Regions from separate parts of the Priestia sp. YIM B13486 genome, predicted to be linked through region 1. Evidence: predicted binding sites of a transcription regulator. Region 1 holds the regulator's gene; each other region holds the start of a gene.
The links. Region 1 encodes Rex, which represses fermentation and respiration genes when NADH is low (regulators of the CRP and FNR family bind a similar motif). Its sites were predicted from a motif close to TTGTGAAATATTTCACAA; they were not measured.
Positions count from the first base shown of each region.

Region 2: ACFX4G_RS23120 (L-lactate dehydrogenase) is a predicted target of Rex. The motif match lies at 5,755-5,772, and genes of this name have one in related genera.
Region 3: ACFX4G_RS04620 (cytochrome c oxidase subunit II) is a predicted target of Rex. The motif match lies at 5,907-5,924, and genes of this name have one in related genera.
Region 4: ACFX4G_RS16305 (anion permease) is a predicted target of Rex. The motif match lies at 5,109-5,126, and genes of this name have one in related genera.

Region 1 covers NZ_JBHZOZ010000024.1:8,134-16,234, forward strand. The annotation lists gene ACFX4G_RS27700 (AAA family ATPase) at 1-30, opposite strand, end outside; gene groL (chaperonin GroEL) at 189-1,820, opposite strand; gene groES (co-chaperone GroES) at 1,888-2,172, opposite strand; gene ACFX4G_RS27715 (CPBP family intramembrane glutamic endopeptidase) at 2,472-3,200, shown strand; gene ACFX4G_RS27720 (YdiK family protein) at 3,197-3,424, shown strand; gene tatC (twin-arginine translocase subunit TatC) at 3,450-4,205, opposite strand; gene tatA (twin-arginine translocase TatA/TatE family subunit) at 4,221-4,406, opposite strand; gene ACFX4G_RS27735 (redox-sensing transcriptional repressor Rex) at 4,460-5,098, opposite strand; gene ACFX4G_RS27740 (ABC-F family ATP-binding cassette domain-containing protein) at 5,557-7,491, shown strand; gene tsaD (tRNA (adenosine(37)-N6)-threonylcarbamoyltransferase complex transferase subunit TsaD) at 7,746-8,101, opposite strand, start outside.
Region 2 covers NZ_JBHZOZ010000012.1:47,694-55,794, reverse strand. The annotation lists gene ACFX4G_RS23145 (SurA N-terminal domain-containing protein) at 1-271, opposite strand, end outside; gene ACFX4G_RS23140 (DUF5365 family protein) at 677-1,069, opposite strand; gene ACFX4G_RS23135 (RluA family pseudouridine synthase) at 1,224-2,135, shown strand; gene ACFX4G_RS23130 (methyl-accepting chemotaxis protein) at 2,430-4,448, opposite strand; gene ACFX4G_RS23125 (cation diffusion facilitator family transporter) at 4,589-5,464, opposite strand; gene ACFX4G_RS23120 (L-lactate dehydrogenase) at 5,797-6,753, shown strand; gene ACFX4G_RS23115 (lactate permease LctP family transporter) at 6,816-8,101, shown strand, end outside.
Region 3 covers NZ_JBHZOZ010000002.1:78,599-86,699, reverse strand. The annotation lists gene ACFX4G_RS04645 (SDR family oxidoreductase) at 37-921, opposite strand; gene ACFX4G_RS04640 (universal stress protein) at 1,271-1,765, opposite strand; gene cyoD (cytochrome o ubiquinol oxidase subunit IV) at 1,913-2,209, opposite strand; gene cyoC (cytochrome o ubiquinol oxidase subunit III) at 2,210-2,809, opposite strand; gene qoxB (cytochrome aa3 quinol oxidase subunit I) at 2,811-4,778, opposite strand; gene ACFX4G_RS04620 (cytochrome c oxidase subunit II) at 4,780-5,718, opposite strand; gene ACFX4G_RS04615 (hypothetical protein) at 6,102-6,248, opposite strand; gene xylE (D-xylose transporter XylE) at 6,454-7,875, opposite strand.
Region 4 covers NZ_JBHZOZ010000005.1:322,097-330,197, reverse strand. The annotation lists gene ACFX4G_RS16320 (tRNA dihydrouridine synthase) at 1-942, opposite strand, end outside; gene ACFX4G_RS16315 (PhoX family protein) at 1,352-3,250, opposite strand; gene ACFX4G_RS16310 (class I SAM-dependent rRNA methyltransferase) at 3,774-4,973, shown strand; gene ACFX4G_RS16305 (anion permease) at 5,253-6,686, shown strand; gene ACFX4G_RS16300 (alpha-amylase) at 6,715-8,101, opposite strand, start outside.

The DNA of each region.
Region 1 (8,101 bases):
TTTATTATTAATATGATCCAGCTGAATCAATAAAGCTCCCCCTTAAAACTCAGTTAAGCCTTGAGTTTAGTATGTTTTTCAATAAACATAGTACTATCTTAACAAATTTTCAAAAAATCTGAAAATATTAACGCACGCAAAAAAGCGACCAAGTACTCACTTGGTCGCTTTTTTAGTTAGGGCAGTGATTACATCATGCCGCCCATTCCACCCATGCCGCCCATGTCAGGCATTGCAGGTGCTCCGCCTTCTTCTGGCTTGTCAGCAACAACTGCTTCAGTTGTTAAGAACATAGCCGCTACAGAAGAAGCATTTTGAAGAGCTGAACGCGTTACTTTTGTTGGGTCAACGATACCAGTGTCTAGCATATTTACCCACTCGCCAGTTGCAGCGTTGAATCCAGTTCCAACTGCTTCGCCTTTTAAACGCTCAACGATTACTGATCCTTCTAAACCAGCGTTGTGAGCGATTTGACGTACAGGCTCTTCAATCGCACGTAATACGATGTTGATACCTGTAGCAGTGTCACCGTCAGCTTCGATGCTCGCTACTTTATTATAGATATTTACTAATGCAGTACCACCACCAGCTACGATACCTTCTTCAACCGCAGCACGCGTAGAGTTTAATGCATCTTCAATACGTAATTTACGTTCTTTTAACTCAGTTTCAGTTGCCGCACCAACTTTAATTACAGCTACGCCACCAGCAAGTTTCGCTAAGCGCTCTTGTAATTTTTCACGGTCAAACTCTGAAGTTGTTTCTTCAAGCTGAGCTTTGATTTGGTTTACGCGTGCTAGGATATCTTCTGCGTTTCCTGCACCGTTTACAACTGTTGTATTTTCTTTTGTTACGACAATTTTAGAAGCGCGACCTAATTGATCGATGCTTGCTGTTTTTAAGTCAAGACCAAGCTCTTCAGTGATTACTTCTCCGCCTGTTAAGATCGCAACGTCTTGTAGCATTGCTTTACGACGATCACCGAAACCAGGAGCTTTAACAGCTACAGCTGTGAATGTACCACGAAGTTTGTTCACAACTAATGTTGCTAAAGCTTCGCCTTCTACGTCTTCAGCGATGATTAATAGAGGCTTGCCTTGTTGAACAACTTGCTCTAATACCGGTAAGATTTCTTGAATGTTACCGATTTTTTTGTCTGTGATTAAGATGTATGGATCATCTAATACAGCTTCCATTTTATCTGAATCAGTTACCATGTAAGGAGATGCATACCCACGGTCAAACTGCATACCTTCTACCACTTCTAATTCAGTTGTGAAACCTTTTGATTCTTCAAGTGTGATAACGCCGTCGTTACCAACGCGCTCCATTGCTTCAGCAATTAATTGACCTACTTCTTCGTCAGCTGCTGAGATAGCCGCTACTTGAGCAATTGAATCTTTACCTTGAATTGGTTTAGAGATTGCTTTTAGTTCTTCAACCGCTACAGCTACTGCTTTTTCCATACCTTTACGGATACCCATTGGGTTAGCACCAGCCGTTACGTTTTTAAGACCTTCTCTGATCATTGCTTGCGCTAAAACTGTTGCAGTAGTTGTACCGTCACCAGCAACGTCGTTTGTTTTGCTAGCAACTTCGGCTACTAATTTAGCACCCATATTTTCAAATGCGTCTTCTAATTCGATTTCTTTTGCAATTGTTACACCGTCATTTGTAATAAGCGGTGAACCGAATTTCTTTTCTAATACAACGTTACGACCTTTTGGTCCAAGCGTTACTTTTACAGCATTTGCTAATGTATCTACACCACGTAGCATTGCGCGACGTGCTTCTTCGCTAAATTTAATGTCTTTTGCCATGTTCTTTGACCTCCTCAAGATGTTCTTAATAATCTATTTTTTACGTATGATAAGTTTGTGGTTAACATTAGCCGATTACAGCTAAAATATCGCTTTCGCGTAAAATTAAGTATTCAGTACCTTCGTATTTCACTTCAGTACCCGCATATTTTGAGAAGATGATACGATCGCCCGCAGCTACTTCTAAAGCTACACGCTCACCGCTTTCTAATACTCGGCCTGTACCAACAGCAACAATTTTACCCTCTTGTGGCTTTTCTTTTGCACTGTCCGGTAACACGATACCGCTTGCTGTTTTTTCCTCAGATTTTACAAGTTCAATCACTACGCGATCACCTAATGGCTTTAACAAGTGAAACAACCTCCTCAAATAATATGTTTGCATTTTTATTAGCACTCAACCTCAACGAGTGCTAACACAATTATTATATTAAAACAAAGTGGGTTTTTTTTGCAAGTATTAAACAAAAAAAATTTAAAATTTACGAAAACTACATATAATAGTTTTAGATTTCGACGATTTTGAGAAATAAAGCATTCTTTTCTCTGTTCAATAATATGTATGTTACAATACGAGCAAGAAGAAATTACTAACTTTACAGTACTTCTTCGACATATATACATAAAAACCTTTTAAAGGAGTATAGAAGATTGGAAAAACGTTATTGGTATGTTATCCTCACCTACATCCTTATGCAGTTTTCAGGAGTTGTTGGTATACCGCTGTTAAAATTAACAGGAATGTTTGATCAATATCCAGTTCGAACAGCGAATGTCATGCTTTTGACTTATTGGACCATCATTAGCTTTATCCTTGGTTTACTTATTGTCTTACTGCTGCTACGCCGTGACATGTCCATGCGTATAGAACATGCGGGAACAACGGTAACTGTGGTCTGGTCAGTCCTTGGGGTGTTCCTGGCTATGGCTGGTCAAGCTGTAGCAGGTATGATTGAGCACGCTCTTGGCATTACCCAAGTATCTGAAAACACACAAAATATTGTTAATCTTGTTAAAGCAACGCCGTTCCTAATTGTCGTTACGTCTGTTATTGGACCAATTCTAGAAGAGATTATTTTTCGAAAGATTATTTTCGGCTCTCTTCACAAACGATATAATTTCTTTGTCTCTGCATTTATTAGTTCCCTTATTTTTGCTGCCGTACACTGGGATTTTAAACATTTGCTCGTGTATACAGCCATGGGATTTGTATTTGCATTCCTTTATGCAAGAACAAAACTAATTATTGTACCCATTATTGCTCACGTGTTGATGAATACAGTCGTTATTTTATCTCAAACTATTTTTGCAGATAAAATTATAGAAATGCAAAAGCAAGCAGAACAAATGCAGTTTATTTTTGGAGGCATGTTTTTATGAAGAATATCCCTTTAACACGAGGGTTTATTTATATTATTATGGGGGTTTTATTCACCTACCTGGCTATTCAAAATGCTCAGGAAACCGTGTGGAATTTCCCCACGATCTTATTTGCACTCGTAGCCGCGTTCGATTTCAGATTTGCGGTGCGCATTTTTATCTTGCACTATAAAATTAAAAAGTTGCAGCAGCAATATAAAAATCAAGATGATTCATCTAAATAAAAAAACCACTGTTTCAGTGGTTTTTTTACATACTAACATCTTCTCTTTCTTGCTCTGCCCTTGCCTTTAACACTTTGCGATACGAAATGCGGGAAATAATGATGCTGATTTCATACAAAATTAAGAGCGGCACTGTCACCATCATGTGCGAGAGCAATTCTGGTGGTGTAATAAGTGCGGCAATAACTAGCAGTACGAAATAGGCATACTTTCGAATTTGAGATAAAAACATAGGCGTGATAATTCCTAATCGCGTCAAAAACATGACGACAACAGGAAGCTGAAACAACAGGCCAAAAGGCAGTGTGAGCTGCATTAAAAAAGAAAAGTATTCATTAATGCCAATCACTTGGTTTACATTCAGCTCATCAGAAACGCGCGTCATAAAATCGACGACAAATGGAAACAACACAAAATAAGAAAAAGAGACACCGCCGATAAAGAGAAAAATGGAAACAGGAATATATCCAAGCGTTACCTTACGCTCTTTTTCATATAAACCAGGACTAATAAATGCCCAAAGTTGATACAGTGCAACAGGAGCTGCAAGTACACAGCCGATAATAACAGCAAACTGCATATAAATCTTAACTGGATCTGTTAGCCTAAATGCATTCATCGTTAAATTTTTTGCCTCATCAGCATGCTGTAAATAGACAATAACCTTATCCGCTATAAAAAAGCCGCCAATTGTGGCAATGACAAAGAAAAATAAAACAATTAAAATGCGCTTTCGCAGCTCTCCTATATGATCATATATTGACATTTCTTGTTCGGTCATACTATGATCACCCTTTTACTCTTTGTCATCTACTTGACGCTGTTTATCTTTTTCACGATCTTCTGAGGCACCGCTAGCGGCATGCTTAAACTCTCTAAGCGTTTGCCCGACTGATCTTCCTAGCTCCGGTAACCGTTTCGGTCCAAAAATAAGCAGTGCTACAATCGCAATAATAATCCAACTGCCTGCTCCAATCCCCATATTCCCACTCTCCTTATTAATTTAGACTTAAGGAAATCGTAACACAGTCCATCTTATTCAACAGGATAATTTTTCAAAAAGTAGACAAGCGACTGTAATTCTACAGCCAGATCAATATGATGCAGTCGAATCTCATCCGGTACGTTTAAGCGTGCAGGAGTGAAGTTTAGAATCCCTTTAATTCCGCAACTCACTAAACGATCGGTAATTTGCTGAGCCACAGGGGCAGGAACGGTTAAAATTGCCACTGAGATATCATCACTCATATAATCTTCCAATTGGTCAAGGTGATAAACCGGCACGTCGCCTACTTTTGTACCGACTTTATCTTCTATCACATCAAAAGCGCACTCAATTTTGGTGTTATTATTTTTAATAAAATTATAATTTAAAAAGGCCGTTCCCAGATTCCCTACGCCAATCAGTGCTACTTTCGTTACTTCATCTTGGTCTAACGTTTTACGGAAAAATGTAAGTAAATAATTCACATTGTAGCCGTATCCCTTTTTCCCTAATGCTCCAAAGTAAGAAAAATCCCGGCGAATAGTAGCAGAATCAACTTTCACTGCCTCACTTAACTCCGCTGACGAAACACGCTGTTTACCAGAAGCATGCAAGTTTTTTAAAAAACGATAATAAAGCGGCAATCGTTTAGCCGTTGCTTGTGGTATTTTTAATTGTTCAGTGTTCACGTTGTACCCCCTCAGTTCATGTATGTCATTACTAACATTTTCAAGTCATATTGCATTACCTTTCACAAAGCCTCAACCGCCTTGAGGTAGCGCTTCCAATTCTCTCTCTTTTCTCTTGTTTTATATATACTCCGCTTCACACCCCGACGCCTTTTGTCTATCCAGGAATACTTAAAGTCGGTAGCTAGAACGAAGCAATTAGCCCTTCAAAGGATCCGTTTGTTAGTCATGACGGATTTTCTACATCCATCATATATAAGTTCAGAGATGCACTTATCTCTTATTTTAACATAGTATCCTGTATAAAATGTGCAGGTAAAATCATTTTATTTCATGAATCAAAACATTCGCTTCATCATTTGTTCTTGTCCCTCTACAAATTACAAACGCTTGTAGGAAGAACTTGTAGTTGAAAATATGTTAAAATACACTATGGATATACTACTAGAGGTGAAAAAATGATTATTCTACAATTGAACGGTATTACAAAATACTATGGGGCAGAACCCATTTTATCGAATATAAAGTTAGAAGTACAATCAAAAGACCGCATTGCCCTAGTGGGACGAAACGGTGCAGGTAAATCAACTTTATTAAAAATTATTGCTGAGCAGCTTTCTTATGACAGCGGAGAAATTATTAAACCTAAAGGTGTTTCCATTGATTATATGGGACAAGATACAGTTCTTGAGTCAACACTCTCCATATGGGAAGAAATGATGACAGTCTTTGCTCCGTTAAAGAAGATGGAAAAAGAATTACGTACGCTTGAAACGAAGATGGGCGATCCAGACATTTTTAATGATTCAGTTCAATACGAAAAACTAACCAAAGAGTACGATCAGCTTCAAGTAACGTTCAAAGATTTAGGCGGCTATCAATATGAAGCGGATACACGATCTATTCTTCACGGTTTCCGTTTCTCAAACTTTGACTATAGCACCCCTATTTCCTCCTTGAGCGGTGGACAAAAAACGCGCTTGGCTCTTGCAAAACTGCTTTTAACAAAGCCAGACTTGCTTATTCTGGATGAGCCTACCAACCACTTAGATATTGAAACTTTAGCATGGCTGGAACAGTTTTTGCAAGGGTATGAAGGAGCTATTTTAATTGTTTCACACGATCGTTACTTCCTTGATAAGGTCGTAAATCAAGTGTATGAAGTCACACAAAAAACAACGGTCAAGTACACGGGCAACTACTCTAAATACCTTGTACAAAAAGCAGAGCGATATGAAAAAGAGTTGCGTCAGTACGAAAAGCAGCAAGATGAAGTCGCAAAACTGAATGATTTTATTCAACGAAACATCGCCCGCGCATCGACTACAAAACGTGCGCAAAGCAGACGTAAGCAGCTCGATCGAATGGAGTTAATAAATCGACCTAACGAAGGCGAAAAATCAGCTAGTTTTTCGTTTGAAATTGAGCGTCAAAGCGGAAATGAAGTCTTAAATCTCGAAAACGTGTCCATCGGATATGATGAAAACAAATATGTCGTCCAAGACGCAAACCTTCGGATTAAAAAAGGTGAAAGCCTTGCGTTGGTTGGTCCTAATGGAGTTGGGAAATCTACGTTATTAAAAGGTATTGTGGATAAACTAAGCTTCAAGACTGGAACCATTTCTTTTGGCTCAAACGTAATGGTTGGTTATTACGACCAAGAGCAAGCTAATTTAACGTCTAATAAAACTGTTTTAAATGAGCTTTGGGATGACTACCCATCCAAACCTGAAAAAGAAATTCGTACAGCGCTTGGAAATTTTCTGTTTTCAGGTGATGATGTACTGAAAATCGTTTCGACGCTTAGCGGTGGTGAAAAAGCACGTTTGGCTCTTGCGAAGCTTATGCTTCAAAAAGCTAATTTCTTAATTTTGGATGAACCTACTAACCATCTTGATTTAGATAGCAAACAAGTACTCGAGAATGCGTTAATTGATTACCCAGGGACTCTATTATTTGTTTCACATGACCGTTATTTTATTAATCGTATTGCAAACAAAATAGCAGAGCTATCTCCTGAAGGAGTAGAAGAATTTCTTGGAGATTATGACTATTATGTAGAAAAGAAAGCAGAAATAGAGGAAATCAAAGAATTAGAAAATATAAAAGCCAACGAAGAACGTACGGTAAAAGTAGATAAACAGTCTTATAAACAAGATAAAGAACAAAAGAAATTGATGAGGCAGCGAACGCGCCGAATTGAAGAAATTGAAACTGAAGTAAACAAATTAGAAGCCGCACAAGCGGAGAATGAAGAACTTCTTTGTAATCCTGAAATTTATCAAAACCACGAAGAAGTATCAAGATTAAACGGTGAAAATGAAAAAATTTCTTCACAGTTATCCACATTAATGGAAGAGTGGGAAGAATTACAGCTGCTTCTAGAAGAATAGCCTATATTTTTTCGTATTTATTCACCCTATTTACTTGTTCGTGCGCTTTAGGACAAGCTTTATCCACTCTGTGAATAAATAGTGGATATCTGTCTGATTTTCATAATTAAAACTTGTTGATAACATGTCCGTGTACTGAGTGCACGGACTTTTCCACATAATTATCCACAGTCAATTCTAAATTTATTGAATATTGTTGATAAATCATTTTTATCCACAAAAAAGACGAATGAGAAATAAATCTCATTCGTCTCTTACTCTTCCAAGTCTAAACCGGGGTTTGCGTTTAATGACATATCTGAGCGTTTTCCTTGAGCAAATCGTACACTTGCCGCTGCTCCAATCATTGCGGCATTATCCGTGCATAGAGATAGCGGCGGGATAATAAGCTCAATGTTTGGTAATGGTGCAAATGCTTCTTCTAGCGCTGCTCTAAGTCCTTTATTAGCAGCAACTCCTCCTGCTACTAACACTTGCTTAACCTTATATTCCTTTGCAGCTTTAACCGTTTTAGTTACTAACACATCAATAACACTCGCTTGAAAGCTAGCAGCAAGTGTTTGTGGAAGAATTTCTTCACCTTTTTGCTTCGCGTTGTGGACAGTGTTAA
Region 2 (8,101 bases), on a different contig from region 1:
ATGAAGATAATGCAGCATTATATTCTTCACCAGAAACTTTTTTACCGTTTACAACCGCTACGGTTTTCTTCTCATCTACTTTTTGTTTATCTAATTTCTTCTGCATTTCTTTTGCTTGCTTTTCCTGCTTTTCCTGAGCCTCTTTTTGCTTCTCAGTTTGTGCAGTTTTCTGATCATCACTTTTTGATTGCTTTGCATCATCGTTTGAACCGCATGCTGTTAAAGCTGCAGCAATTAACCCAATGAGCAATGTATACATCAGTTTTTTCATGATTAATCTCCTTTCATAATCCTAAACGATTATTAGCTATTCGAAAAAATCATCTAGGGGGCATTGTATATGATATAGGCGTAAAAAGAAACCATTTAGGCTAATTTTAAACATATGTAATAAGATTGAAACGTTTTGTAATCTTATGAAAGATAAATGCTCTTCTTTATACGGCCTGTCTAATCATAACATTATTTAGTATGATTTACATAATTTACAGTTCGTTATACATCTGTATTATTTCAATTTATTTGTTATATGAAAAACGATAGTATTTGATTTCATATTTCTATAAGAACTTTATACGAGCTTAACGATATCACAAGTTCTTTTTTTATCCAATTGAAAGCCGAAATTCATAAAAAAAAAAAGAAAAAAGCATGGGATAATCATGCTTTTTTCTTTTCAATTTATGTATGAATTATAAAACGATTCATACGAATACGTAATCAAATTGTTTTCTTTTGCAAAACACTCAATGGAAATAGGAAATAAGAACCCGTATTTTTTTAAAATTGAAATATTTTTTTCGAATTGCTTGCAGTCGCTTTCTTCAATCGGCCGATGTTGAATCGCTTCAATCACGGCAATTATTGTCTGAAGGCTACTAATGACTTGCAATGCTTCATCGAGTAAGCCATTATATAAATGGTCTGTACAATAATCTGGGTTTAATAATTCATCAGGATTAAGCTTATCTACAGATACATACCGAGGTAACAAGTCATAGCGAAGCTGTTCAGTCAACTCTTCTATGTAATTCTCCATTTCTGGCGGAGCTGCTTGGGCAATTTTCATGGTTACCCCCCTTTTTTCTCTTAACTTATGTCTCTTTATTTAGCATAACATAAACATAAAACGAGAACTTCAGGTAGTTATTTCCTCCTAATTATTTACAAGTTCTTTTAAAAGATTAAAGGATATTTACTAGTATGTAAGGAAGGGATTAAATATGAGTATACACGGCCAATGGCTAGAAGATAAAATCGCAAAAAATGATGCAGGGCAAACAATTGAAGATTATTTAAAAACGAAATGGCGTATTCCTAAAAAAACGTTGCATCAGTTTCGGATGAATAAAAATGTCCTTATAAACGGTGAGCCTTTACCATGGAGAAACACGCTTAAGGAACATGATAAAATGTCCCTCCCTTTTTTTGAAGCAGAGCCTAATGAAATAACACCTTACAATGTTGATATAGAGATTTTGTTTGAAGATGAGCACGTACTAATCGTAAACAAACCAATAAACCTAGATACTCATCCTTCATCAGAGCAAGACCAAAAAACTCTTTTAAATGCTGTAGCTGCTTATTTTCAAAAAATAGGCCTCAAAACAAAGCCTAGACACGTTCACCGTTTGGACAGCGATACATCAGGTGCTATCTTATTCACGAAGCATTTTGTAGCAAGCTCTGTGTTTGATCAGCTGCTGGCTGAACGTAAAATTAATCGGACTTATATTGCCCTCGTCCAAGGAATCATAAAAAAAGAGGACGGCATCATCAATGAACCCATTGGACGCGATCGTCATCACGCTACAAGAAGAAGAGTATCTAGAACGGGACAAGCTGCCAAAACACGTTATCGGGTGTTAAAACGCAATACGGCAAAAAACGAAACGCTTATTGAACTTTCGCTCGAGACCGGACGCACTCACCAAATTCGTGTTCATATGAGTCACATCGGCTATCCATTACTTGGCGATACGCTTTATGGAGGAAAGAGATTAAAAGAGCAGCAGCAAGCTTTACATGCCATTAAGCTTTCTTTTATACACCCGTTTACACATCAGCGTGTGTCAGCTGTTGCACATCCAACTCAGCAAGTCTTTTTGCCTTACAGCAAGTTGTTTTCCTATTAAACATAAAAGAGAGATTAAGACACAACCAGCTAAAGGCAAACAAATAGGAGAAATATGCTCATATGGATCGCTTGAGACACCGCTGCTGATTTCCGTGCAAGACTTCGCTTTCCGCGGGCGGCCGGAGTCTTCGTCTTGCCCTCCAATCACCAGCTAGAAGCAGCAACATACATGAAACCTGCGTTCACCATATCAATAAAAAAATCCGAACGAGTTGAATTCTTTATCAAGAATCTCAATTCATCGTTCGGATTTTCCTTTAACTAAAATACTTTTGTCCTAGCCTCTTTTTTTCTATTGAATTTTAAACTGACGAATCAAGTTCGCCAATTCTTCACTAATCTCTTGCAGATGTTCAGCTGATTGAGAAACAGTAGAAATAGCTCTAATTTGTTCTTCTGTAGAAGCGGTAATTTCTTCAGTTCCCGCTGCTGATTGCTGTGCAATAGCTGCTATGCTTTGAATTGCCGCTACCACGTCTTCCTTATGCTCATCGATACTGTCCATGCTGCTTGTCACATGTTCGACAGCCGCTGCCACTTGTTCAATCGTAGTTGCAATTTCATGAAAAGCTCGTTCTGTATCTCCTACCACAAAGTCTTGAGACTTTGAAAGCTCTTCTGTACGGTTGCATTCTTCACGCGCAGCAGCGACTTCCCCTTGAATCGCTCTAATCGTATGGCGAACTTGTTCAGTGGCCTGAGAGGACTGTTCAGCAAGTTTTCGCACTTCTTCAGCTACTACCGCAAATCCTTTGCCATGTTCTCCTGCACGAGCTGCTTCAATACTAGCATTTAATGCAAGTAAATTTGTCTGATCTGAAATACTATTAATCGTGAAAATAATAGATTCAATTTTTTTCATCTTATTTGTTAATTCTTCCATTACAGCTTGAACAGCGTGAATCGTTTGAGACGATTCAGTGGTTTGGTTGCGAAGGAGCTGCATCTGTTTTAAACCTTTTTCATTGATGCTTACAGCTTCAATCGTCATTTTATTAATCTGTGCATTTCGTTCAGTGACTTCTTCAATTTGCGAAGATAAACTCATCGTTTTATGATTAGTAGAGTCAGCGTCAGAAGCTTGCTGTGTGGCACCGCTGGCAATCTCATGGATAGCCCGGCCGATTTCCTCACTGGATGCAGTTGCTTCTTCAGATACGGCACTCAAGTCTTCAACAGACGTTTTTACTGTCTCAACAGACGTCTGAACCGTGCCAATCAATGTTTTCATTTTGGCTACCATATCATTAAATAAATGAGTAAGCTCACCAATTTCATCTTTTGACTTCGTCTTCACCTGAACCGTTAAATCGCCAGCTGTTACTTTGGCTACTTCATTTTTCAGGCGGCGAATTGGATTAGTAATAATTCTTGAGAAAAAGATGGTTAACACCACTGATAATAAGATTCCAATTAACGCAATCCAGACAATAACAGTCAGTAAATGATGAGCGCTTGAGAGCATTTCATTATAAATAAAGGCATTTCCTATCTTCCAATTCGTCCCTTCGAGAGTATCATATGCCATGACTCTCTCTTCACCTTGAAAGGTATACTTCATGAAATCTCTATTCCGGTCTGCTTCGTACATTTTTTTCATAAATGGCTGATTCATCAAATTTTTCCCAGCTTCTGTTGGATGAACGAGCGCTGTGCCATTTTGATCAAATAAAAATGCATACCCACCGTGATTTACTTCTGCTTTACCTACAATGTTTTTTAATGCATCTAAGTCTAAATCAGTAGCTATAACGCCCAGTACATTTTTAGTATCTGGATCTAAAATAGCCTTTGCAATTGTCACGACCGTCTTTTTTGTTGCTGCATCTTCATATGGATCCGTATAAACCACATCATTAGGTGATTCTACTGCTTGTTTGTACCATACCCTTGAAGTCGGATCATAGTTTGAACCAAACTCTTGTTTGGGAACAGAATACATTCCTTTATTTTGAGTGCCTATGTATTCAAGTGCTAGGTTTGGATACTTTTCTTTAAACTGCGTAAACTCTTTTTGAACTGTGTTCCATGTAAAATACGGATTTTTCGCTTGGTTTGTTTGATCTCCTTCCTGCTTAACAAAATTAACAATTACATCGTTTTCACTATACGTCAGCAAAGAACGACTATACATGTCTAAGTATGTATGAATGGTTTCTTTTAACTCTTTCACTTGACTTTGAGACTGAACTTCTACATCTTTTTCTATTTGCGTTTTGGTAAATTGATAAACAGCCCCTGAAACAACTAATAATAAAATAGCTATAAAAATACTAAAAAATACTACGAGCTTTGCACTTAACCTCTTCATTCCCTCACCCTTCTACAAAAATCTTTATATTACTAATAACGGCTTTTCATTTTCATTTTTGAAGAAGTTTTTGTGATTTATTTCAAATTCCCGCAGAATAAAACCAGCGCATCCTTTCATAACGAAAGAACGTGCTGGTCTTATTTTTGCTTTTCGTATGCATCAGGTTCAATATGAACAAGCGTATCTTTAATTTGATGCTCATCGTTCATCATATGTTCAATTTGATCGGCAATTTCATGGCTTTTGATAACATTTAAATGGGGATCTACTTTAACAGTTACATCAATCACGACTTGATTACCAAGCTTGCGCGCTTTCACATCTTCTACTTCTTTTACACCTTCTACAAGCTCGATGCTTTCTTTGTAGTGCCCTAACTTTTCTTCATCAAATCCGTCCGTTAAGGAATGAGCCGCTTCTTTAAAAATCTCAATGGCTGTTTTACAAATAATAATTCCCACAGCAAAAGCAGCTACCACATCCAGCCATGGCAAGCCGAATTGGGAGCCGAAAATTCCCACAACAGCCCCTATACTCACAAGTGCATCAGACAAATTATCTTTAGCAACCGCATATAAAGACTGGCTATCAAGTTTTTTAGCAAGCTTAATATTATATCGGTAAACACCACCCATAATAGCAGCCGCTCCAAGACCTACCCAAGCAGCCAGTAAATTAGGAGCTTCAGATTTGTCCATAAATAATGACTGACCCGCATCAACCAATACTTCTAGTCCGATGACCATCATAATAAAAGAAGCAATAAGTGAAGAAATATGTTCCGCTCTGGAATGTCCATAGGGATGATCATTATCACGAGGTTTTTTAGAGATTTTTAAGCCGACCAAGACGGCAATCGATGCAATAATATCTGTAACATTATTAAGACCGTCGGCTTTTAATGCAGAGGAAGCGGTGACACCCGCAATGATAAGTTTACATGTTGATAAAAAGATATATGATAAGATACTAACCCAAGCGCCTTTTTGGGCTTGCTCATAGTAGTTCTCCATCCCTTCCACTCCTTTATTCAAAATAAGCAAACTTAGTGTAACAAATGGATTTCGTGTGGGTCTATAGAAACATTATTGGCTGCTAACATACAAATAGAGAATGTTAAACTCTTTAGCTTTCTGCAAAACAAGTTGCCTTTACTCAACACTTTAAACGTTTAAGATCTTTCTAAATGTGGCACTTCATGTAGAAGGACATTTTTTAAAATCGCCCTGTAAAATTGTTTACTATTTTTTAAAGGGTGTGATTTTTATCACAGCTGAAGCAATTTATTCTTGTTACACTAACATTGTGAAAAACATCACAAAATAAAATTCAAAGGATGGTACAAATGAAAACACAATTCACACCAAAAACACGAAAAGTTGCTGTTATCGGAACTGGTTTTGTTGGCTCAAGCTACGCTTTTTCAATGGTGAATCAAGGTATTGCCAATGAATTAGTGTTAATCGATATGAACAAAGAAAAAGCAGAAGGTGAAGCACGTGATATCAATCATGGAATGCCATTTGCCACACCGATGAAAATCTGGGCTGGAGATTATAAAGACTGTGCTGACGCTGATTTAGTAGTTATTACAGCGGGCGCTAATCAAGCTCCAGGGGAAACACGCTTAGATCTAGTTGAAAAAAACGTTAAAATTTTTGAATGCATTGTAAAAGATATTATGAACAGCGGATTTGACGGCATCATTTTAGTGGCAACAAATCCAGTTGATATTCTCGCACACGTTACACAAAAAGTATCAGGATTACCAAACGAACGGGTAATTGGTTCAGGAACGATTCTTGACACAGCTCGCTTCCGCTACTTGTTAAGCGACTATTTCGAAGTAGATTCTCGCAACGTCCACGCTTATATTATGGGGGAACATGGAGATACGGAATTTCCTGTTTGGAGCCACGCGCAAATTGGCGGTGTGAAGCTCGAACATTTTATCAATACTGCCGCTATTGAAAAAGAACCGGATATGCAGCATCTATTCGAACAAACCCGCGATGCGGCTTACCATATTATTAATCGAAAAGGAGCGACTTATTACGGAATTGCAATGGGGCTTGTACGCATTACCAAGGCTATTTTAGATGATGAAAATTCTATTTTAACAGTATCTGCTTTATTAGAAGGACAATATGGTATTTCTGATGTGTATATCGGCGTACCAGCTATCATTAATAAAAACGGCGTGCGTCAAATTATTGAATTGAATTTAACCCCTCACGAACAGCAGCAGCTCGAGCACTCTGCTAGCATACTTAAGCAAACTCGCGACAGAGCTTTTGTGTAACATCTAAAGATTTTTGCGGGGGACTCCCCCGCTCCCTTGTTTTAAATATGTAGTAGAGGTGTATGAATATGACGTGGACTCAGGTATATAATCCGTTAGATAATATTTGGCTTTCTGCACTAATTGCACTCATCCCCATTATCTTTTTCTTTATTGCTTTAACTCTTTTGAAATTAAAAGGACATATTGCTGCTGGTATTACGGTGCTTCTTTCTATGATTATTGCTATTTATTTTTATGATATGCCTGCCTCAATGATCTTAGGAGCCACAGGCTATGGGTTTCTGTATGCACTTTGGCCCATCAGCTATATTATTATCGGAGCGGTGTTCTTATACAAGCTAACTGTCAAAAGCGGACAGTTTACTACCATCAGACAATCTATTATTTCAATAACGGATGACCCCCGCTTGCAAATGCTGCTTGTTGCTTTTTCCTTTAATGCTTTTTTAGAAGGGGCAGCGGGATTTGGAGCTCCAATTGCCATTACAGCAGCGCTTCTAGTTGGACTTGGGTTCAAACCATTAAAAGCAGCGGCGCTATGTTTAATTGCTAATACAGCTTCAGGAGCGTTTGGCGCCATGGGGATTCCTGTTATTGTCGCAGGACAAGTATCTGGCATAGATCCAAAAGAAATTGCTCATTTTCTTGGCACGCAGCTTCCGATTATTTCTTTTCTTATCCCTTTTTTACTTGTCTTTATTATGGATGGGATAAAAGGATTAAAAGACGTATGGAAAGCAACGAGCATCACAGCCGTTTCCTATGCACTGACACAGTATTTAACTGTTACATACATCGGCCCTGAACTTCCAAATATCACATCTTCTATTGTGAGTTTACTTGCTCTTGCTTTTTATATTAAACGAACAAGCCCGGCAGCAGCTAAAAGCTTCAGCCTGTCACCAAAACAGATTTTAAAGGCTTGGTCTCCTTTTATTCTATTAACGATACTCGTTACGGCTTGGAGCATTTCTTTTGTCAAAAAAATGCTTGAACATATGAACCTGCTTATTAACGTCCCATTTTTACACAATCACGTAATTAAAGCAGCGCCTTTAGTAAAAGATCCTACGCCTTACGCTGCTACCTTAAAAATAGACGTATTTGCAGCAACAGGTACAGCAATTCTTATTGCTTGTATCCTTTCAGTTTTCTTGCTTAACGTATCGCCAAAAGTGGCATGGACCACTCTTTTAGAAACCGTAAAAGAATTATCAAGACCTATTATTACTATTATGATGGTCATTGCTTTTGCTTTTATTTCAAATTATTCAGGACAGTCTTCTACACTTGGATTGGCGCTCGCTACATCAGCCGCTTATTTTCCATTTTTATCTCCATTTCT
Region 3 (8,101 bases), on a different contig from region 1:
ACACGTGCAGTTCATAACTGCACGTGTTTTTTTGAGTTAAGCTAGTTCTATTCCGCCTGTAATCCCGTAAACTTGAGCTGTTACGTAGCTTGCATCCGTTGAAGCTAAAAATACGTATACATTTGCCAACTCTACTGGCTGACCAGCACGCTGCAACGGTGTATCTTGTCCAAAGCCTGGAATAGCGTCGCTTGGCTGCCCTCCAGAAATTTGCAGCGGCGTCCAGATAGGTCCTGGAGCAACGGAGTTGACGCGAATACCTTTTGGAGCTAATTGCTTGGCTAGTCCGCGAGTGAATCCGTTAATGGCAAACTTTGTAGCTGCATAGTCTAATAAATTAGGACTTGGGCTATAGCCTTGTACAGAACTTGTTGTAATAATAGAAGCACCTGCCGGTAAATAAGGCAGCGCTGCTTTTACGGTCCAATATAAAGAGAATACATTTACTTCAAAGGTTTTGCGCAGTTGGTCCGTTTCTAAATCAGCAATATCTTCTACTGCCTGCTGTTTGCCAGCTACGAGCGCTAGAACATCTAAACCATCTAATTCTTTATAAGCTTTTTCTACTAGCTCTTTGCAAAAAGATTCTTCGCCTACATCACCAGGTATGAGAACGGCTTTTCTTCCTTCTGCTTCAATAAGCTTTTGTACTTCTTCTGCATCTGCTTGCTCTTGTGGCAAGTAATTAAGCGCAACGTCTGCACCTTCTCTTGCGTAAGCGATCGCTGCTGCCCGGCCAATACCTGAATCTCCGCCCGTCACAAGAGCTTTTCTGCCTTTTAATTTACCTGCACCTATGTAACTGTTTTCCCCGCAGTCCGGGATGACGTTCATTTCTTTTTGTACACCGGGCGGTTCTTGATACTGTTTTGGATAGTCTTCATGGAAATATTGAGTTAATGGATTGTTTAGTTTTGACATATTCGTCACTCCTTTATGAATGAATCCTTAACCAACTAAGGAAAAGTTTTCTATATACTTGTTCTTCCCGTCCTCTTCTTTAGTAAACATGCTTGATGAGCTCTATTATCCTCACTTTTCTTTCATTACCTTTCCCCTTCAATCAACAGCTAAAAACAGCTGCATACCTGAAATCTACGTTTACCATCACAATAAAAAAATCCGAACGAGTCGAATTCTTTATTAAGAATCTCGATTTCTCGTTCAGATCTTCTTTTAACTAAGATACATTTATCCCCCCCTCTTTAAATAAATGGTGAGAGCTTTGTATTTTACTGTGAACAATAAGCGTTCTTTTTCTTCTGTTCTGCTACTCTGTTAGTTCCACTTGTAAAGGCTTTGATTCTTCTTCGGCTTCTTTAGGAGTGCGAACAATTAACACATCACATTTGGCATAGCGTAAAATATGCTGAGATACGCTTCCGATTAAAATGCGCTCTACGGCGTTTAGCCCCGTCGCACCGCATATAATTAAATCAACGTGCTTATCGGGAGCAATTTTTTTAGATATTTTTGTTTTAGGAGAACCGTGTTCAATTAATGTCTCGACTTTCGTTACTCCAGCCTTAAGAGCTAGGTTACTATAGTTGGTCAAAAGTTCTTCAGCAAATTTCTCTGCATCTTGAAAGCGTGTATCTGTATAGAATGCATAAGGTGATGGACTTAACGCCTGTATGTCGATAACGTGACAAACTATTAAATGAGCGTTATTTTTTTTCGCACTGTTAACTGCTTTTTTGAATGCCCACTCTGCTTCTACAGAACCGTCTACTGCTACGAGGATGTTACGATAAGCCATATTCATCATAATCTCTCCTTTGTCTTTCGTTTATAAAGAACTTTCCTTGCTACACTTTTATTTTACTTCTTGCGCAAACGAAAGTATGTGATTTTTATCACAATATATAGAAATTAATAAAAATGGAGCCGTGTGTAGTGCACGGCTCCATTTTTATTGAACTTGAGAGTTAAAAGTCATTATCCAAATCGATCCTGCTACAATCGTAATAACAAAAACGATTCCAAGTATTAAAGCCATCACATTATAACGGGGCTTCTCTCCGTCTTTAATATGCATGAAGAAAAACAGTTGAATGAAAAATTGAAGCACGGCCATTCCTAGAATGCTAGCTAGTAATATATTTTTAGCAAATACTTGGTTTAATACCAGCATCAGAGGAATAACGGTTAAAATAATCGAGAAAATAAATCCTATTGTATAAGCTTTTAACGATCCATGGTTCTCCATCTACATCACCCCCATTAAATACACAACCGTGTAAAGGAAGATCCAGACAGCATCAAGAAAATGCCAGTATAAGCTGATAATCGTCACTTTTCGCTTTGTTACAGAGGTAATTCCATATCGTTTTAATTGGATTGTAATTGAAATCATCCAAATGATGCCGACAGAAACGTGCAGCCCGTGCGTACTAACTAGCGTATAGAAAGCTGTAAAAAATGCGCTGGTGGAAATGGTTGCTCCTTCATGAACCATTGTTTGAAATTCATGAATTTCAAGGCCCACAAAGCACATACCTAAAAGCAGAGTTACGATTAGCCAGCCAATTAAAGGTTTTATTTTTCCCTTGTGCATGCTCAGCACAGCTAATCCGCTCGTAAAGCTGCTCGTTAATAAGATAAACGTTTCAGAAACAAATCCTGGAACTTCAAAAAATCCCTTTCCTGTAAGGCCTCCCGCAGTATGATTAACAAGAACGGCATACGTAGCAAATAATGCTCCAAATAGGATGCAGTCCGTTACGAGGAAAAGCCAAAAACCCATAACTTTGATTCCTTCATCATGTTCATCATGATGTTCTTCGTGGTGCGCTGTCGTATAAGCCATGTCAGCCAACCCTCCCTACTGAATCTTCTGTATGTCGAATTTCATCCACCGGAATATAATAGTCCGAGTTGTATTGAAAAGAACGAGCTAGTAAACAAGCTCCGACTCCTGTCAAACCGAATATCGCCATCCACACCCAGTGGAACGTTAAGCCAAAACCAGCAATGAACCAAAAAACCGACATGATAAATGGAATACCTGAATTCTTAGGCATATGAATCGGAGAGAAAGCAGCTGTTTCCTTCGCTTTTTTCTTTTTTCTTTCTTCTTTTATTGTCCACCACGCATCTTGCCCCGTTACTGTTGGAATCACTGCAAAATTGTAGTGCGGCGGCGGTGAAGGGATGGACCATTCTAATGTACGTCCATTCCAAGGATCCCCTGTTACATCCCGTTCTCCGTACTTAATGCCATGAAGAATCTGCCATGCTTGAAAGATAAACCCTATGCCCATAAAGAAAGCTCCGACTGTAGAGATAACGTTCAGCGGTCCCCATCCCATGTCAAAGTTGTACGTATAAATACGGCGCGTCATTCCCATAAACCCTAATGCGTATTGAGGCATGAAGCATACATAAAAACCAATATTCCATGTCCAAAACGCCCATTTACCAAGACGGTCATTTAATTTAAAGCCAAACATTTTTGGCCACCAATAGTACAAACCTGCAAAAAATCCGAATACAACGCCTCCAATTAACACTTGGTGAAAGTGTGCAACTAAAAAGTAGCTATTATGATACTGATAGTCTGCGGGAGCTGCTGAAAGCATAACACCCGTTGCTCCTCCCACAACAAAACACGGGATAAAAGCAATTGTCCATAGCATTGGCTGCGTCATTTGAATACGGCCGCGGAACATCGTAAATAACCAGTTGAACACTTTAACACCCGTTGGAATTCCGATAGCCATCGTCGTAATAGCAAAAAACACATTCACATTAGCACCTGCACCCATCGTAAAGAAATGATGTACCCATGTGAAATACGATAGAACGCTAATAATCATCATTGAAAAAACCATAGACTTATAGCCAAATATCTTCTTTTGAGAAAACGTTGCAACGATTTCAGAAAAAATGCCGAATGCAGGAAGTACAACGATATACACTTCAGGATGTCCCCACATCCAAATTAAGTTAATGTACATCATCGGATTTCCTCCGCCGGTCATAGTAAATAAGTGTCCGTCAAAGAAGCGGTCAATAAACAATAAAGCAAGCGTTACGGTTAATACAGGAAACGCGAAAATGATAATAATACAGCTTGCTAGAACGGACCACGTGAATAGGGGCATATGCATAAGTTTCATGCCCGGTGCACGCATTTTTAAAATAGTCATAATAAAATTAATTCCAGAAGCCAAGCTGCCAATACCTGATATTTGAATACCCCAAATATAAAAATCTTGACCTGGTCCAGGACTGAACTGCATGCCAGAAAGCGGAGGATAACTCAACCATCCTGCATCTGGCGAGCCGCCGATTACAAACGACAAATTGAAAAGCATGGCGCCAAAGAAAAATAGCCAAAAGCTTACCGCGTTTAAAAAAGGATAGGCGACATCCCTTGCTCCAATTTGAAGAGGTACAACAATGTTAAAGAACGCAAACATAAGCGGCATTGCCATAAATAGAATCATAATGGTTCCGTGCGTAGTAAAAATTTCGTTGTAATGATTAGAATCTAGAAAATGCCACTGAGGGAATGCTAGTTGCATACGCATTAATAATGCATCTACTCCGCCTCGAAACAGCATTAATAATGAAGAAAGCATATACATAATACCAATTTTTTTATGATCCACCGTTGTGAGCCACTCACGCCATAGCCACTTCCATTTTTTAAGATACGTAAGAACAAAAATAATACCGGCTAATGTTAATAAAATGGCGACATCTGCTCCGTAAATCATCGGTTCTCCTGTCACAAAAAAATGAGATGAAAAATCTTTTAATTTTTCTAACAACTTATTTTCCTCCTTCCTGGTGCTCATGCTGTGCATGTACTTGTTCTTCAGAAGCCACATTCATAGTCTTCATGTCTTCATTTTTCATATGGTGATGCTGACTATAATATTGACCACCGTTTTTAATGACAATTTCTTGGAATAAGTCTTTAGGAATGGTAGAATACGATTTTTCTAGAGAAAGACCTTGTTGGGCAAGGTTGCTATAATCAGCTTTTGTTAAAGCTGGTGATGTTTCTTTCACTTGCTTTACCCATTGATTAAATTCTTTTGTCGATGTAGATTTAACTTTAAAGTTCATATGAGCGAACCCTTCACCCGTAAAATTAGCACCCGAACCAAAATATTCTCCCTTGTGATCAGCTTGCAGCCAAAGCCCCATTGCCATTCCCGGCATGGTATATAATTGTCCTCCCAACTCGGGTACCCAAAAAGAATTCATAGGTGCATCTGACGTTAGCACGAATTGAACGGGCACATCTTTTGGAATGTTGACATAGTTCACTGTCGCAATATCTTGATCCGGATATTGAAATAACCATTTCCAGTCAAGGGATGTTACTTCAATTGTTAGCGGCTTTACATCTTTTTTCGGCGGATCTACTAAGTCATACGTCGTCTTGGCCGTAGCGAAACCTAAAATACTAATAATAATAATGGGGATCCCCCACCAAATAAATTCAAGACGCTTACTATCGTCCCAGTCTGGCCGATACGAAGCCTTATTTCCAGGCTTATCACGGTAGCGTAAAACGATATACACAAGCAGACCTAAAACAGGAATAACAACAATTGTGCATAAAATTATGGAAAAAATAATTAACTGGTATTCTTTTTGAGCCACCGCCCCCTGCGGATTTAAAATCAAATAACGACTATCACAGCCTGCTAAAAAAATTGTGATGAATACGGAGAGAATGATTAACTTGCCAATATGCATTGATTTTTGCTTTCTCACCTAAGCTCAGGCTCCCTTCTTCTAAATCTCTGTACATAATAATGGTATATAAACGTTCATATTAGAGATGCATCTCAACAGATCAAAAGGCTAATAACCTCCTAACATATTGAAGTTTGTCATGACATATTGCTTACTCCTAAAAAATTATCATGTTGTATCATTAAAAGGTGTGATATTCATCACACTTGAAGCGCTTTTTATCTAGTTTAAATGGCTTTACCATAAATTCGTCACATATTTGGGTAATTGTGGGGAATAAAAGGTGCCTTGTGACTATCCTAATAAAAGAAAAAAACTCTTCCAGTTTTTATTAACTGAAAGAGTTTTTTATAAGTACTAGATGAAGTATTGAGCTTTAACACTTACTGATTTGCTTGTTTGACCTGCTGAAACATCCAATCAATCATATTCCGATTCTGATACGCGGGAACCCAGGAAGCATGATCATACTTTAATTCTTTAGGATATTCCGTATATAGCGGATACCCCCAGATTTTTTGTAAATTCATTGCACCGTTATTTATATTTACGATGAAACACTCCTCATAAAGAAAACTATATTTCTATTTTCAAAGAGACTTATTACTATAGCAATATTTTTTAAAAAAGCTATCCACTTTCTTCATAAAGATTACATATTAAAAACACCTAAAGATAGTTTAGGTGTTTTTGAAATTTTTATATTCATCTATTCTCTAAGTAAAAGCTCAATGGTTATATGGCCTTCTTACTCTTTGAAGCCCCTAGTTTTTTTCTCCACATATTTTCCATTTGTTCGAGAGTTTTACCTTTTGTTTCAGGAACAAATTTCCAGACAAACAAAGCAGAAAGTATACTCATTAAACCGTAAAAACCATATGTTAATCCTCCGCTATATTCCATCATCACGGGATATGTAGAGGAAATAAAATAGTTAGCCGCCCACTGAGCAGCTACGGCAATAGCTACAGCACGACCTCTAATTTTATTAGGAAAAATCTCTGAAATGAGCACCCAACAAATTGGTCCCCATGACATCATAAAGGAAGCTGTATAAATAATGATAAATACGAGCGTCCCTATACCAATGATGTTTGAAAAAGCCATGCTTGCTACACCGAACATTCCAATGGCCATTCCGATAGACCCTGTTATTAATAAAGGTTTTCTTCCCAAACGATCAACCGTCAAAATTGCAATTACTGTAAAAATAACGTTTACTAATCCCATAATAATAGTTTGCAGCATAGAAGAACCTTTAGCTGCTCCCATGCTTTCAAAAATACGCGGAGCATAATATAGAGCTACATTGATTCCTACAAACTGTTGAAATACAGAAAGCAGTATACCTACAACGATAACTAATTTTCCATATGCCAATAATTTTTCAGACGAAACATTGGTAGAAATTGTTTGTTTAATATCTTCTAAAATTGATTTCGCTTCTGAAGATCCATTAATTTTAGTTAGTATGGCTAAAGCTTTTTGATCTTGATTCTGTATAGCTAAGTAGCGAGGCGTTTCAGGAACTAAAAACAAGAGTGCTGCAAAGAGTAAAGCTGGAATGGCTCCTGAAGCAAACATGTATCTCCAACCTACATCATTAATCCATTCTAAGGTTTCCCCATTTGCAATACCCCAATTCACGAAGTAAACGACTAACATTCCAAAAATAATCATAAATTGATTGAACGATACCAATCTGCCGCGAATATCTGCCGGTGCAATTTCTCCTATATAGATGGGACAAATGGCTGATGCTAAGCCAACACCAATCCCACCTATAATGCGGTAGAAGTTAAAAGCAAGTAACAAAGAGAGTGTCGGTTCCCCTTTTGTGAAAAATAAAAACTCAGGATAAGAAGCTCCTAACGCTGAGACTATAAAAAGAATAGCTGCTAGTATAAGTGATTGTTTGCGTCCTAGTTTCGTCGCAAAATAACCAGATACCAATCCTCCAATAATACATCCTATTAAAGCACTTGATACAGTAACACCGTGTGCTAAAGATCCTAACCCTAAGCTGTCAATAAGATACACCTTTAATGATTCTTCAGCTCCAGATATTACAGCTGTGTCATATCCAAACAGTAACCCTCCGATAGCGGCAACTAAGGTAATAGAAAAAATATATAATGAGTTTCGATTTTGTTTCATGCGTTGTTAAAAGCAGTTAGTTAAAAGTAACAGTAGAAGTTCTATTTCTAACTGAGTTCGCACTTATTTGAATACGTTTTCAAATTATTGGAACACAAAAGAAATTTTCGTCGTCTATTCGACTAACTGCTCTTATCCTCCCCTCCAATGTACGTATTTTTCTAGTGAATCAAATCTTACTACAGCATTTTCTATACTTCCTTTTGTGTCAGGTATATCGATATAC
Region 4 (8,101 bases), on a different contig from region 1:
AAGCAACGCACGCACTTCGTCAGTTGTTTCCGTGCTCATGAGTAGATTTCTTAATTCACTTGCACCGCGGAATCCGCGAACGTAAATTTTGAAAAAGCGTCGAAGCGGTTTGAAAGGGCGCGGCTCTAATTCTTCAGAATACTTATCATGAAGATCTAGCTGCAGGCGAAGAAGTTCTAATAGCTCTTCGCTTGTGTGCTCTTTCTTTTCTTTTTCAAACGCAAACGGATTATGGAAAATCCCGCGTCCAATCATGATTCCATCAACGCCATACTTTTCAGCAAGTTCAAGACCTTTCTGGCGGTCAGGAATATCACCGTTAATTGTTAGTAGCGTATGAGGCGCAATTTCGTCACGAAGCTTCTTGATCTCCGGAATTAACTCCCAGTGCGCGTCAACATCGCTCATTTCTTTTTTCGTACGAAGGTGAATAGAAAGGTTCACGATATCCTGTTCTAAAATGTGCTTCAGCCAGTCGTACCACTCGTCAACTTGCGTATAGCCAAGACGAGTCTTTACGCTTACTGGAAGCCCTCCAGCTTTGGCTGCCTGGATAATCTCAGCCGCAGTATCTGGACGGCGAATCAGACCAGAACCTTTTCCATTTCCTGCAACGTTCTGCACAGGGCAGCCCATATTAATATCAATGCCGCGAAATCCCATTTCAGCCATGCCGATACTCATTTGACGGAAGTACTCAGGCTTGTCTCCCCAAATGTGCGCAACGATTGGCTGTTCATCATCTGTAAACGTCAAACGTCCTTTTACGCTATCTTTTCCTTTCGGATGGCAGTAGCTTTCCGTATTCGTAAACTCTGTAAAAAATACGTCAGGTCGTGCTGCTTCGGTCACAACATGGCGAAAAACGACATCCGTCACAGCTTCCATCGGTGCCAAAATAAAAAACGGACGCGGCAACTCATGCCAAAAATTATCTTTCATCTTATATCTAAACCCTTTCTCTTAGGGAAAACATCTTCCCAAAATTAAAAAGTGTAATTTCTTTTATAAGGTTGAATGTCAGTATAAACTTCAACCAATATATACTTTAATGGTATGGAACGAAAAGTGCAAGGGAACGAGTGGTTTTGTTTTGCTGGAAATACTTATTGAAACAACTTTTATATCTAGTATTAGTGGGGTGTAAGCAATTAAAAGCAAGCTTGAAGGCATGTACCGGATACCCGCGAATAAATATCCTAAAGCATTTGGTTTGTGTGTAGGCACTTTCTCCAAGGATATTATAAAGTATTCACCATAATTATGATTACGATAAACGATTTTATAAATAACTTCGACTATATAAAAAACCACGTCTGTCACTGCACAACAGACGTGGCTTCATTACGTATTAATGCTTTTTGTAAGGAGCGCCGTCCTTAGAAGGCAGTCCAGAAATGTATCCGACACCACCAGTTTCTTGAATGCCGATGCTTTCTTTCATTGCATTAGCTAGCTCTTCTTTATCAACAGCGGTAATATTTTTGTCGCTGATGTCCTCGCCCGGGTGCTGATAGTTGCTTAGTACGTAGCGAGAGTTTTGAATGTTTTCTACTGCACGAAGTCCTGTTGCTTCTGCTCCCACTGGAACTGAAAGGATGCGTGATAGTTTTTTAGTTTTTACATTATAAGCCCATACGAAGTTGTTTGTATGCAGTGAGCTGTCTTCTCCGATAAACAGTGTATTTAAGTCATTTGAATACGTAAGGTTGTCAGGGTTGGCAATTTTATTTGGGTCCGCTGTATTACCGTATGCATCTGCTTTTTCTAGATCTTGTCCAATCAGTAGCCCTTCCATGCTTGCAGGAACGTAGCGACTGTTAATCTTGCCGTTTGCTTGGTCTTTTTGATGCGATCCTAAGTTCAGCTGGTAGGTCACACCAGACTCTAATTTTGGAAGCTGGATATCATCTTGTACAGCGCCAGATTCTTTTAGCATGGCACTATTTTGGTAAGAAATAGCCATATACGCTTTTTTGTCTTTTTTGTTAACCGTTAGTCCTTCCATCTTGTTGAATTCAGATGTTGCACCTAAAATTGCACCGTATCGGCGTGATTCTAAAAAGGCAGCTGCTTTTTCCATACCAGGCTTTACTTTTAGGTATTCAACTTTTTTACTTGCAGCGGTTTTCACAGCTTTAAATCCTTTTTTAGGCTGGTCAGCTGTTTCAAAAATATCACTAAATTTTGTGCCTTTGTCGATTATTGTTTTCACTTCATTGTCTGTTGCATGGCCAAGCTTAATCCACTGAAGGTCGCCTTTACCTCCATTTTCTGTGCTCGTTTGTTTAAACTTTGCCGCATAAAGAGTTCCTGCTGAGAAGTCTTTTTCCTTATCTGCTACATACATAAACATCATGGTATTAGACCCATCGTCTCCAAAAAGAGCGGTTTTGTTATCTGGAAGTACCTGCATCATTTCGTGTGAAAAACGGCCTGTGCTGTAATGTTTTACGACGGATGCATGGCCGCTTTCATCCACTGAAATTTCTGGAATCCAGCCGTAGTAGTAAGGATTTGCTTTTGACGTGTCGCCGAAATAAAGCTTAGCGAAGTTCGTGACGTCTTTATAAGAGCTGGATGAAGGATCTTCAAAAGCACGTGCATCGGGCTCATATTCTTCTGAACCAAGGTGAGTACCCCAATCCGTTGTAGAGCCATTACACGGCGTCCATAAACCATTTACATTGGAAAAATCAATTTTTTTAGCATGGTTGACCGTTAATTTTCCTGTTTTATCATCTCGGTCAACTTGTGTAAGCGTCATTGAAGCGGGAAGACCGGAAATCTCTTTTCCAGCATTATTAACAGATTCATATTCATAATGTGAAATAATATAAGACTTACCGTTGATGGTGATAAAGCTGTTTGAATCCGGTGCGTCTGATACGTACGGTGATGGCTTATCAGGAACGCTTCGGTCAATAATCGGATCCCCGTTTGCATCGATCGGTGTACCTGCGGCGATTAATTCCCCTTTATTATCGACAATTTTATCTTTTGAAAGAAAGAGCTGGTTATAGTTAAGCGGCGTTTCTTCAACGCTTCCATCTTTATACGTTACTTTTACAGATGCCTCTGTATACGTTTTAATCATATTTTCAATCGTAGTAGGTGCTTTCATTGGCTGAAACTCGACGCTTTTGATTTGTTTTGGATGTTGAACTGGGTGATGCTCTGCTGCAAAAGCAGAAGCGGCACTAGAAGCTAAAAGGGTGAGAGATAGTCCAAGAGATACTCGTTTTTTCATGGTTGATAACCTCCAAATTGTATTCATACACTTATTAAATCATTTGATTGTTGAGGAAATATAAAGAGAAGCGCTGGATTTGTTGAGCTGTTGTTAAGAACGTTGAACATTTATATGACAAGTTTAACTAGAAGTTATTCAGCTATCTTTCAGAATTTGTTCAGATAGCATTCAGCCGGGCTTCACAGTGCATTCATGTGCCGCTCTTACAATAAAGACATAGCTAAAGGCGACAAGAAGCGCTTTGGCTCGTACAGCAAAATTGAAAGGTATTTTAGCAGAAAAAAACGTCACTCAGTTCGATGCTTATACGGGGCAAGAGTGCTCATAATTTTTTATCTTGAAACATAAAACATACATTTCATTTTTTATTCATATCAAGCAGAGGGTGTTTCAAGGCATCCTCTGCTTTTCTATTTATAACTAGAAACGGGGCTGTTTATCTATGTTAAGATAAATGTAGATTATTGTTGTAAAATGGATAGAACTAGAATGAAATAAATTAAATAGATAGGGTGTACACATGAGAAAAGAAGTACAAGTTATAGCCAAAGAAGCTTTTATTAAAAAAGTGAACAAGGGTTATCCACTCATTGAAAAAGATGCGCTTGTTGATGGTCATAAACTGCAAGAAGAAGGGGTTATTATTAACTTAGTCACTCCCAAGAATCAATTTTTAGCCAAAGGCTATTATGGAAAACAAAACAAAGGCTACGGATGGATTCTTACGAAGAAGAAAAATGAGCAAATTGACGCGGCGTTTTTTGCTAGAAAAATTCAGCAAGCTATTTCATCTCGTCATGACTTTTATGCGTCTGAAGACACAACTGCTTTTCGCGTATTTAATAGTGAAGGTGACGGAATCGGCGGCTTGATTATTGATTATTATGACGGATATTACGTCATGAGTTGGTATAGTGAAGGAATTTATCAATTTAAAGAATACGTCATTGAAGCCTTAAAGTCTGCGCCTAACTTTAAAGGGCTGTACCAGAAAAAACGTTTTAACGTAAAGGGTCAGTATATTGAAGAAGATGATTTTGTAGCAGGGGATAAAGGTGAATTCCCTTTAATTATAAAAGAAAATGGTATTCGTTTTGCCGTTTACTTAAATGACGGAGCGATGGTGGGAGTCTTTTTAGATCAGCGAGACGTCCGTAAAACGATTCGAGATAAATATGCAAAAGGAAAGACCGTGCTAAATATGTTTTCGTATACAGGCGCATTTTCAGTGGCGGCCGCTCTTGGAGGAGCTGCGAAAACAACAAGTGTCGATTTAGCCAATCGCAGCTTGGCTAAAACAATTGAGCAATTTAGTGTAAATGGAATTGATCACGAAGCACAGGACATTATCGTAGAAGATGTTTTCAAGTATTTTAAATATGCGGTCAAGAAGAACATGACCTTCGATCTTGTGGTGCTAGATCCGCCGAGCTTTGCCAAGTCGAAAAAGCATACGTTCAGCGCGGCAAAAGACTACAAAGATTTATTAAAAGAAGCTATTGCTCTTACAAAGCCAAATGGTGTCATTGTAGCATCTACGAACGCAAGCAATTTTGATATGAAAAAATTCCATTCGTTTATTGAAAAAGCTTTTAATGAAAAAGGAGAACAGTACAAAATGATGGAGCAGTTCGCTCTTCCAGCTGATTTTAAAACAATAAAAGAATTTAAGTCAGGTAATTATTTAAAAGTCGTGTTTATTCAAAAAGTAAATCGCTAAATGCAAGGCTGCATGATGAATTCATGCAGTTTATTTATTTTTAAAAAAATAACGCTTACAAGCTATTTTGAAGGGAATAAAATGAAGGTAAGAGATAAATATTGTCAATATATATGATAAAATAATAAAGGAATTATGCTCAACACTTCACAATTTTACAATATCATCCTTACGAAACGTATTTTTACAATTATTTTATTTTAAATGGGATAAGTATTGAGTACGAAGTGGAAAGAGCATACTATTACTATTATTTAAAAACATGAAAGGAGAAAGATTATGGCTGAAACAACAAAAAAGCCTGCCGGCGAAGTGAAATTTATTCCTTTATTAATTTGTCTGGCAATCGGACTTATTTTATGGTTTATTACACCTCCGTCCGGACTTGATTTGAAGGCTTGGCACTTATTCGCTATTTTTGTGGCTACTATCGTAGGGCTTATCATTAAACCATTGCCATTGGGCAGTGTAGCTATTTTATCTTTAACCATTATTGTATTAACTAATACATTAACACTTGAACAATCGCTCAGCGGTTTTCAAAATACGACGATTTGGTTAATCGTTATTGCATTCTTTATTTCTAGAGGTTTTATTAAGACTGGTCTAGGAACAAGGGTTGCCTATATCTTCGTTCGTTTGTTCGGTAAAAAGACGTTGGGACTATCGTATTCTCTTATCGTAAGTGACTTACTTTTATCACCTGCAATGCCGTCTAATACAGCACGAGCTGGAGGAATTATTCTTCCAATCATTCGTTCTTTATCCGAAACATACGGATCGAGAACTGGCGACGGTACGGAGCGCAGAGTCGGTGCTTTCTTAACAAAAGTATCGTTTCAAGGAGATATGATCACATCCGCTATGTTCGTAACAGCAATGGCGGCCAATCCTCTTGCGGTTAAAATGACGGAACAAATTACAGGCAAGACTATTTCATGGGTTGGCTGGGCAGCGGCTGCAATCGTACCTGGAATTATTAGTTTAATCGTTATTCCGCTCGTTATTTATAAGCTGTATCCGCCAGAATTAAAAGAAACGCCGGAAGCATCTGAAATTGCAGCAAAAAAACTAAATGAAATGGGTCCGCTAAAGAAAGAAGAATGGTACATGATTGGCGTATTTTTACTTCTTCTTGTGCTGTGGATTTTTGGCGCTAATTTAAATATTAATGCAACAACAACTGCTTTTATTGGTCTATGTGCGCTGCTTTTAACGCAAGTGTTAAGCTGGTCGGACATCAAAAAAGAACAGGGAGCATGGGATACATTAGTCTGGTTTGCTGTTTTGGTTATGATGGCAACTTTCTTAAATGATCTAGGCATGATTCCTTGGTTCAGTGATCTGATGAAAGGCACTGTTAGCCATATGTCTTGGATGACGGCGTTGATTGTATTAGCTATTGCATATTTTTATTCTCACTACTTTTTTGCGAGTAACACGGCTCACGTCAGCGCTATGTACGCAGCATTTTTATCTGTCATCGTGGCCGCTGGTGCGCCTCCGTTACTGTCAGCATTAATTTTAGCGTTCTTTAGCAATTTATTTGGCTGTTTAACTCACTACGGAAGTGGACCGGCACCGGTGTTCTTCGGTAGTGGCTATGTAACGCAGCAAAAATGGTGGTCGCTCGGCTTTTTAATTTCAATTATTCATATTATCATTTGGATTGGAATTGGCGGCTTGTGGTGGAAACTGCTAGGTCTATGGTAAAAAACAGTGGCGCAGGCCACTGTTTTTTTTATGCTTCAGCCCAAACGGATACAGAGCCGCCATTTACAGGGAACTGTCCGTAGCCATCTTCTTCAATCACAACTTGGTCCTCTCGGTTGTTTGTGAAGTCGATCCACGTTTGTCCACTTCGGTGTTCGCCGACGAACATTCTCTTTTCGCCATCTTCACCGTTTGACATCACCACAGCGCATCCAGACTTCTCAAATTCCTCTACACCATGCCTTACCCATCCAATAGTATTCGGGTGATCAAAATAATCGTCTTGCTGGCCGTATGCTTTGTCATAGCGTACATGCAAGAGAGCGGAAATATCTTTTTCTTTTCCTTCAATTGGGTGCTCTCCGCCTATCCCAAAATAGTCTCCGTAAAACACACAAGGATAACCGTCTTCACGAAGTAAAATTAGAGCGTAAGCACTCTGTTTGAACCAATCTTCTACCCAAGATTCTAAAGATTCATTTGGCTGAGAGTCATGGTTATCTACAAATGTGACAACATTCAAAGGGTGAGTCTTGACTAATGTATCATCAAAAATCGTGGTTAAATCAAAATCTCTTCCTTGCTGAGAGGCTTCATGCAGTTTATAGTGCAGCGATACGTCAAACAAATCGATTTGATAATCAATCACGTCTAGGAATTCCTGACAGGCTGTTAACTCTGGATTCCAAAACTCTCCCACAAAATAAAAGGGCTTTTCTTGAGAAGAGGACAATTCGTGGGCAAACTCTTTAATAAAATCGTGGTTAATATGTTTAATGGCGTCTAATCGATAACCGTCGCACTGCAGAGTGTCTGCTAACCATTTTCCCCATTTGATCATTTCTTCTCGAACTTCAGGATGATCGTAATCAATATTCGCAAACATTAAATAATCGTAGTTGCCAAACTCTTGATCCACGTTTTCGTTCCAGCTTTTGTTTTCTCCGGCAATACGAAAAACGCCTTCTTTTCCATTTTTATCATCGTAATCAGTGCCGTTAAAATGATTAAAGTTCCATTTGAAAGAAGAATATTGATCGCCGCGCCCTTCAAATGTAAACTTTGTCCACCCTTCAATTTCAAAAGGTTCAGAAATTTCTTCTGTTCGGTTCATGGGGTCCACTTCAATGACGTGGAACGTTTCTTTTTCATCTGCTGCAGCTTTATGGTTCATTACAATATCCACATAGACATTAATTCCATGATTATGACAGGCATCAATCGCTTCATGCAGCTCTTGCTTGGTTCCATACTTTGTACGAACGGTTCCTTTTTGATCAAATTCGCCAAGATCGTATAAGTCGTAAACGCCGTAGCCATTATCCTCTGATGAAACACCTTTTGTAACCGGGGGAATCCACACGGAATCAATTCCTTGTTCTTTTAGTTGAGGAGCGAGCTCTTTAAGGCGTTGC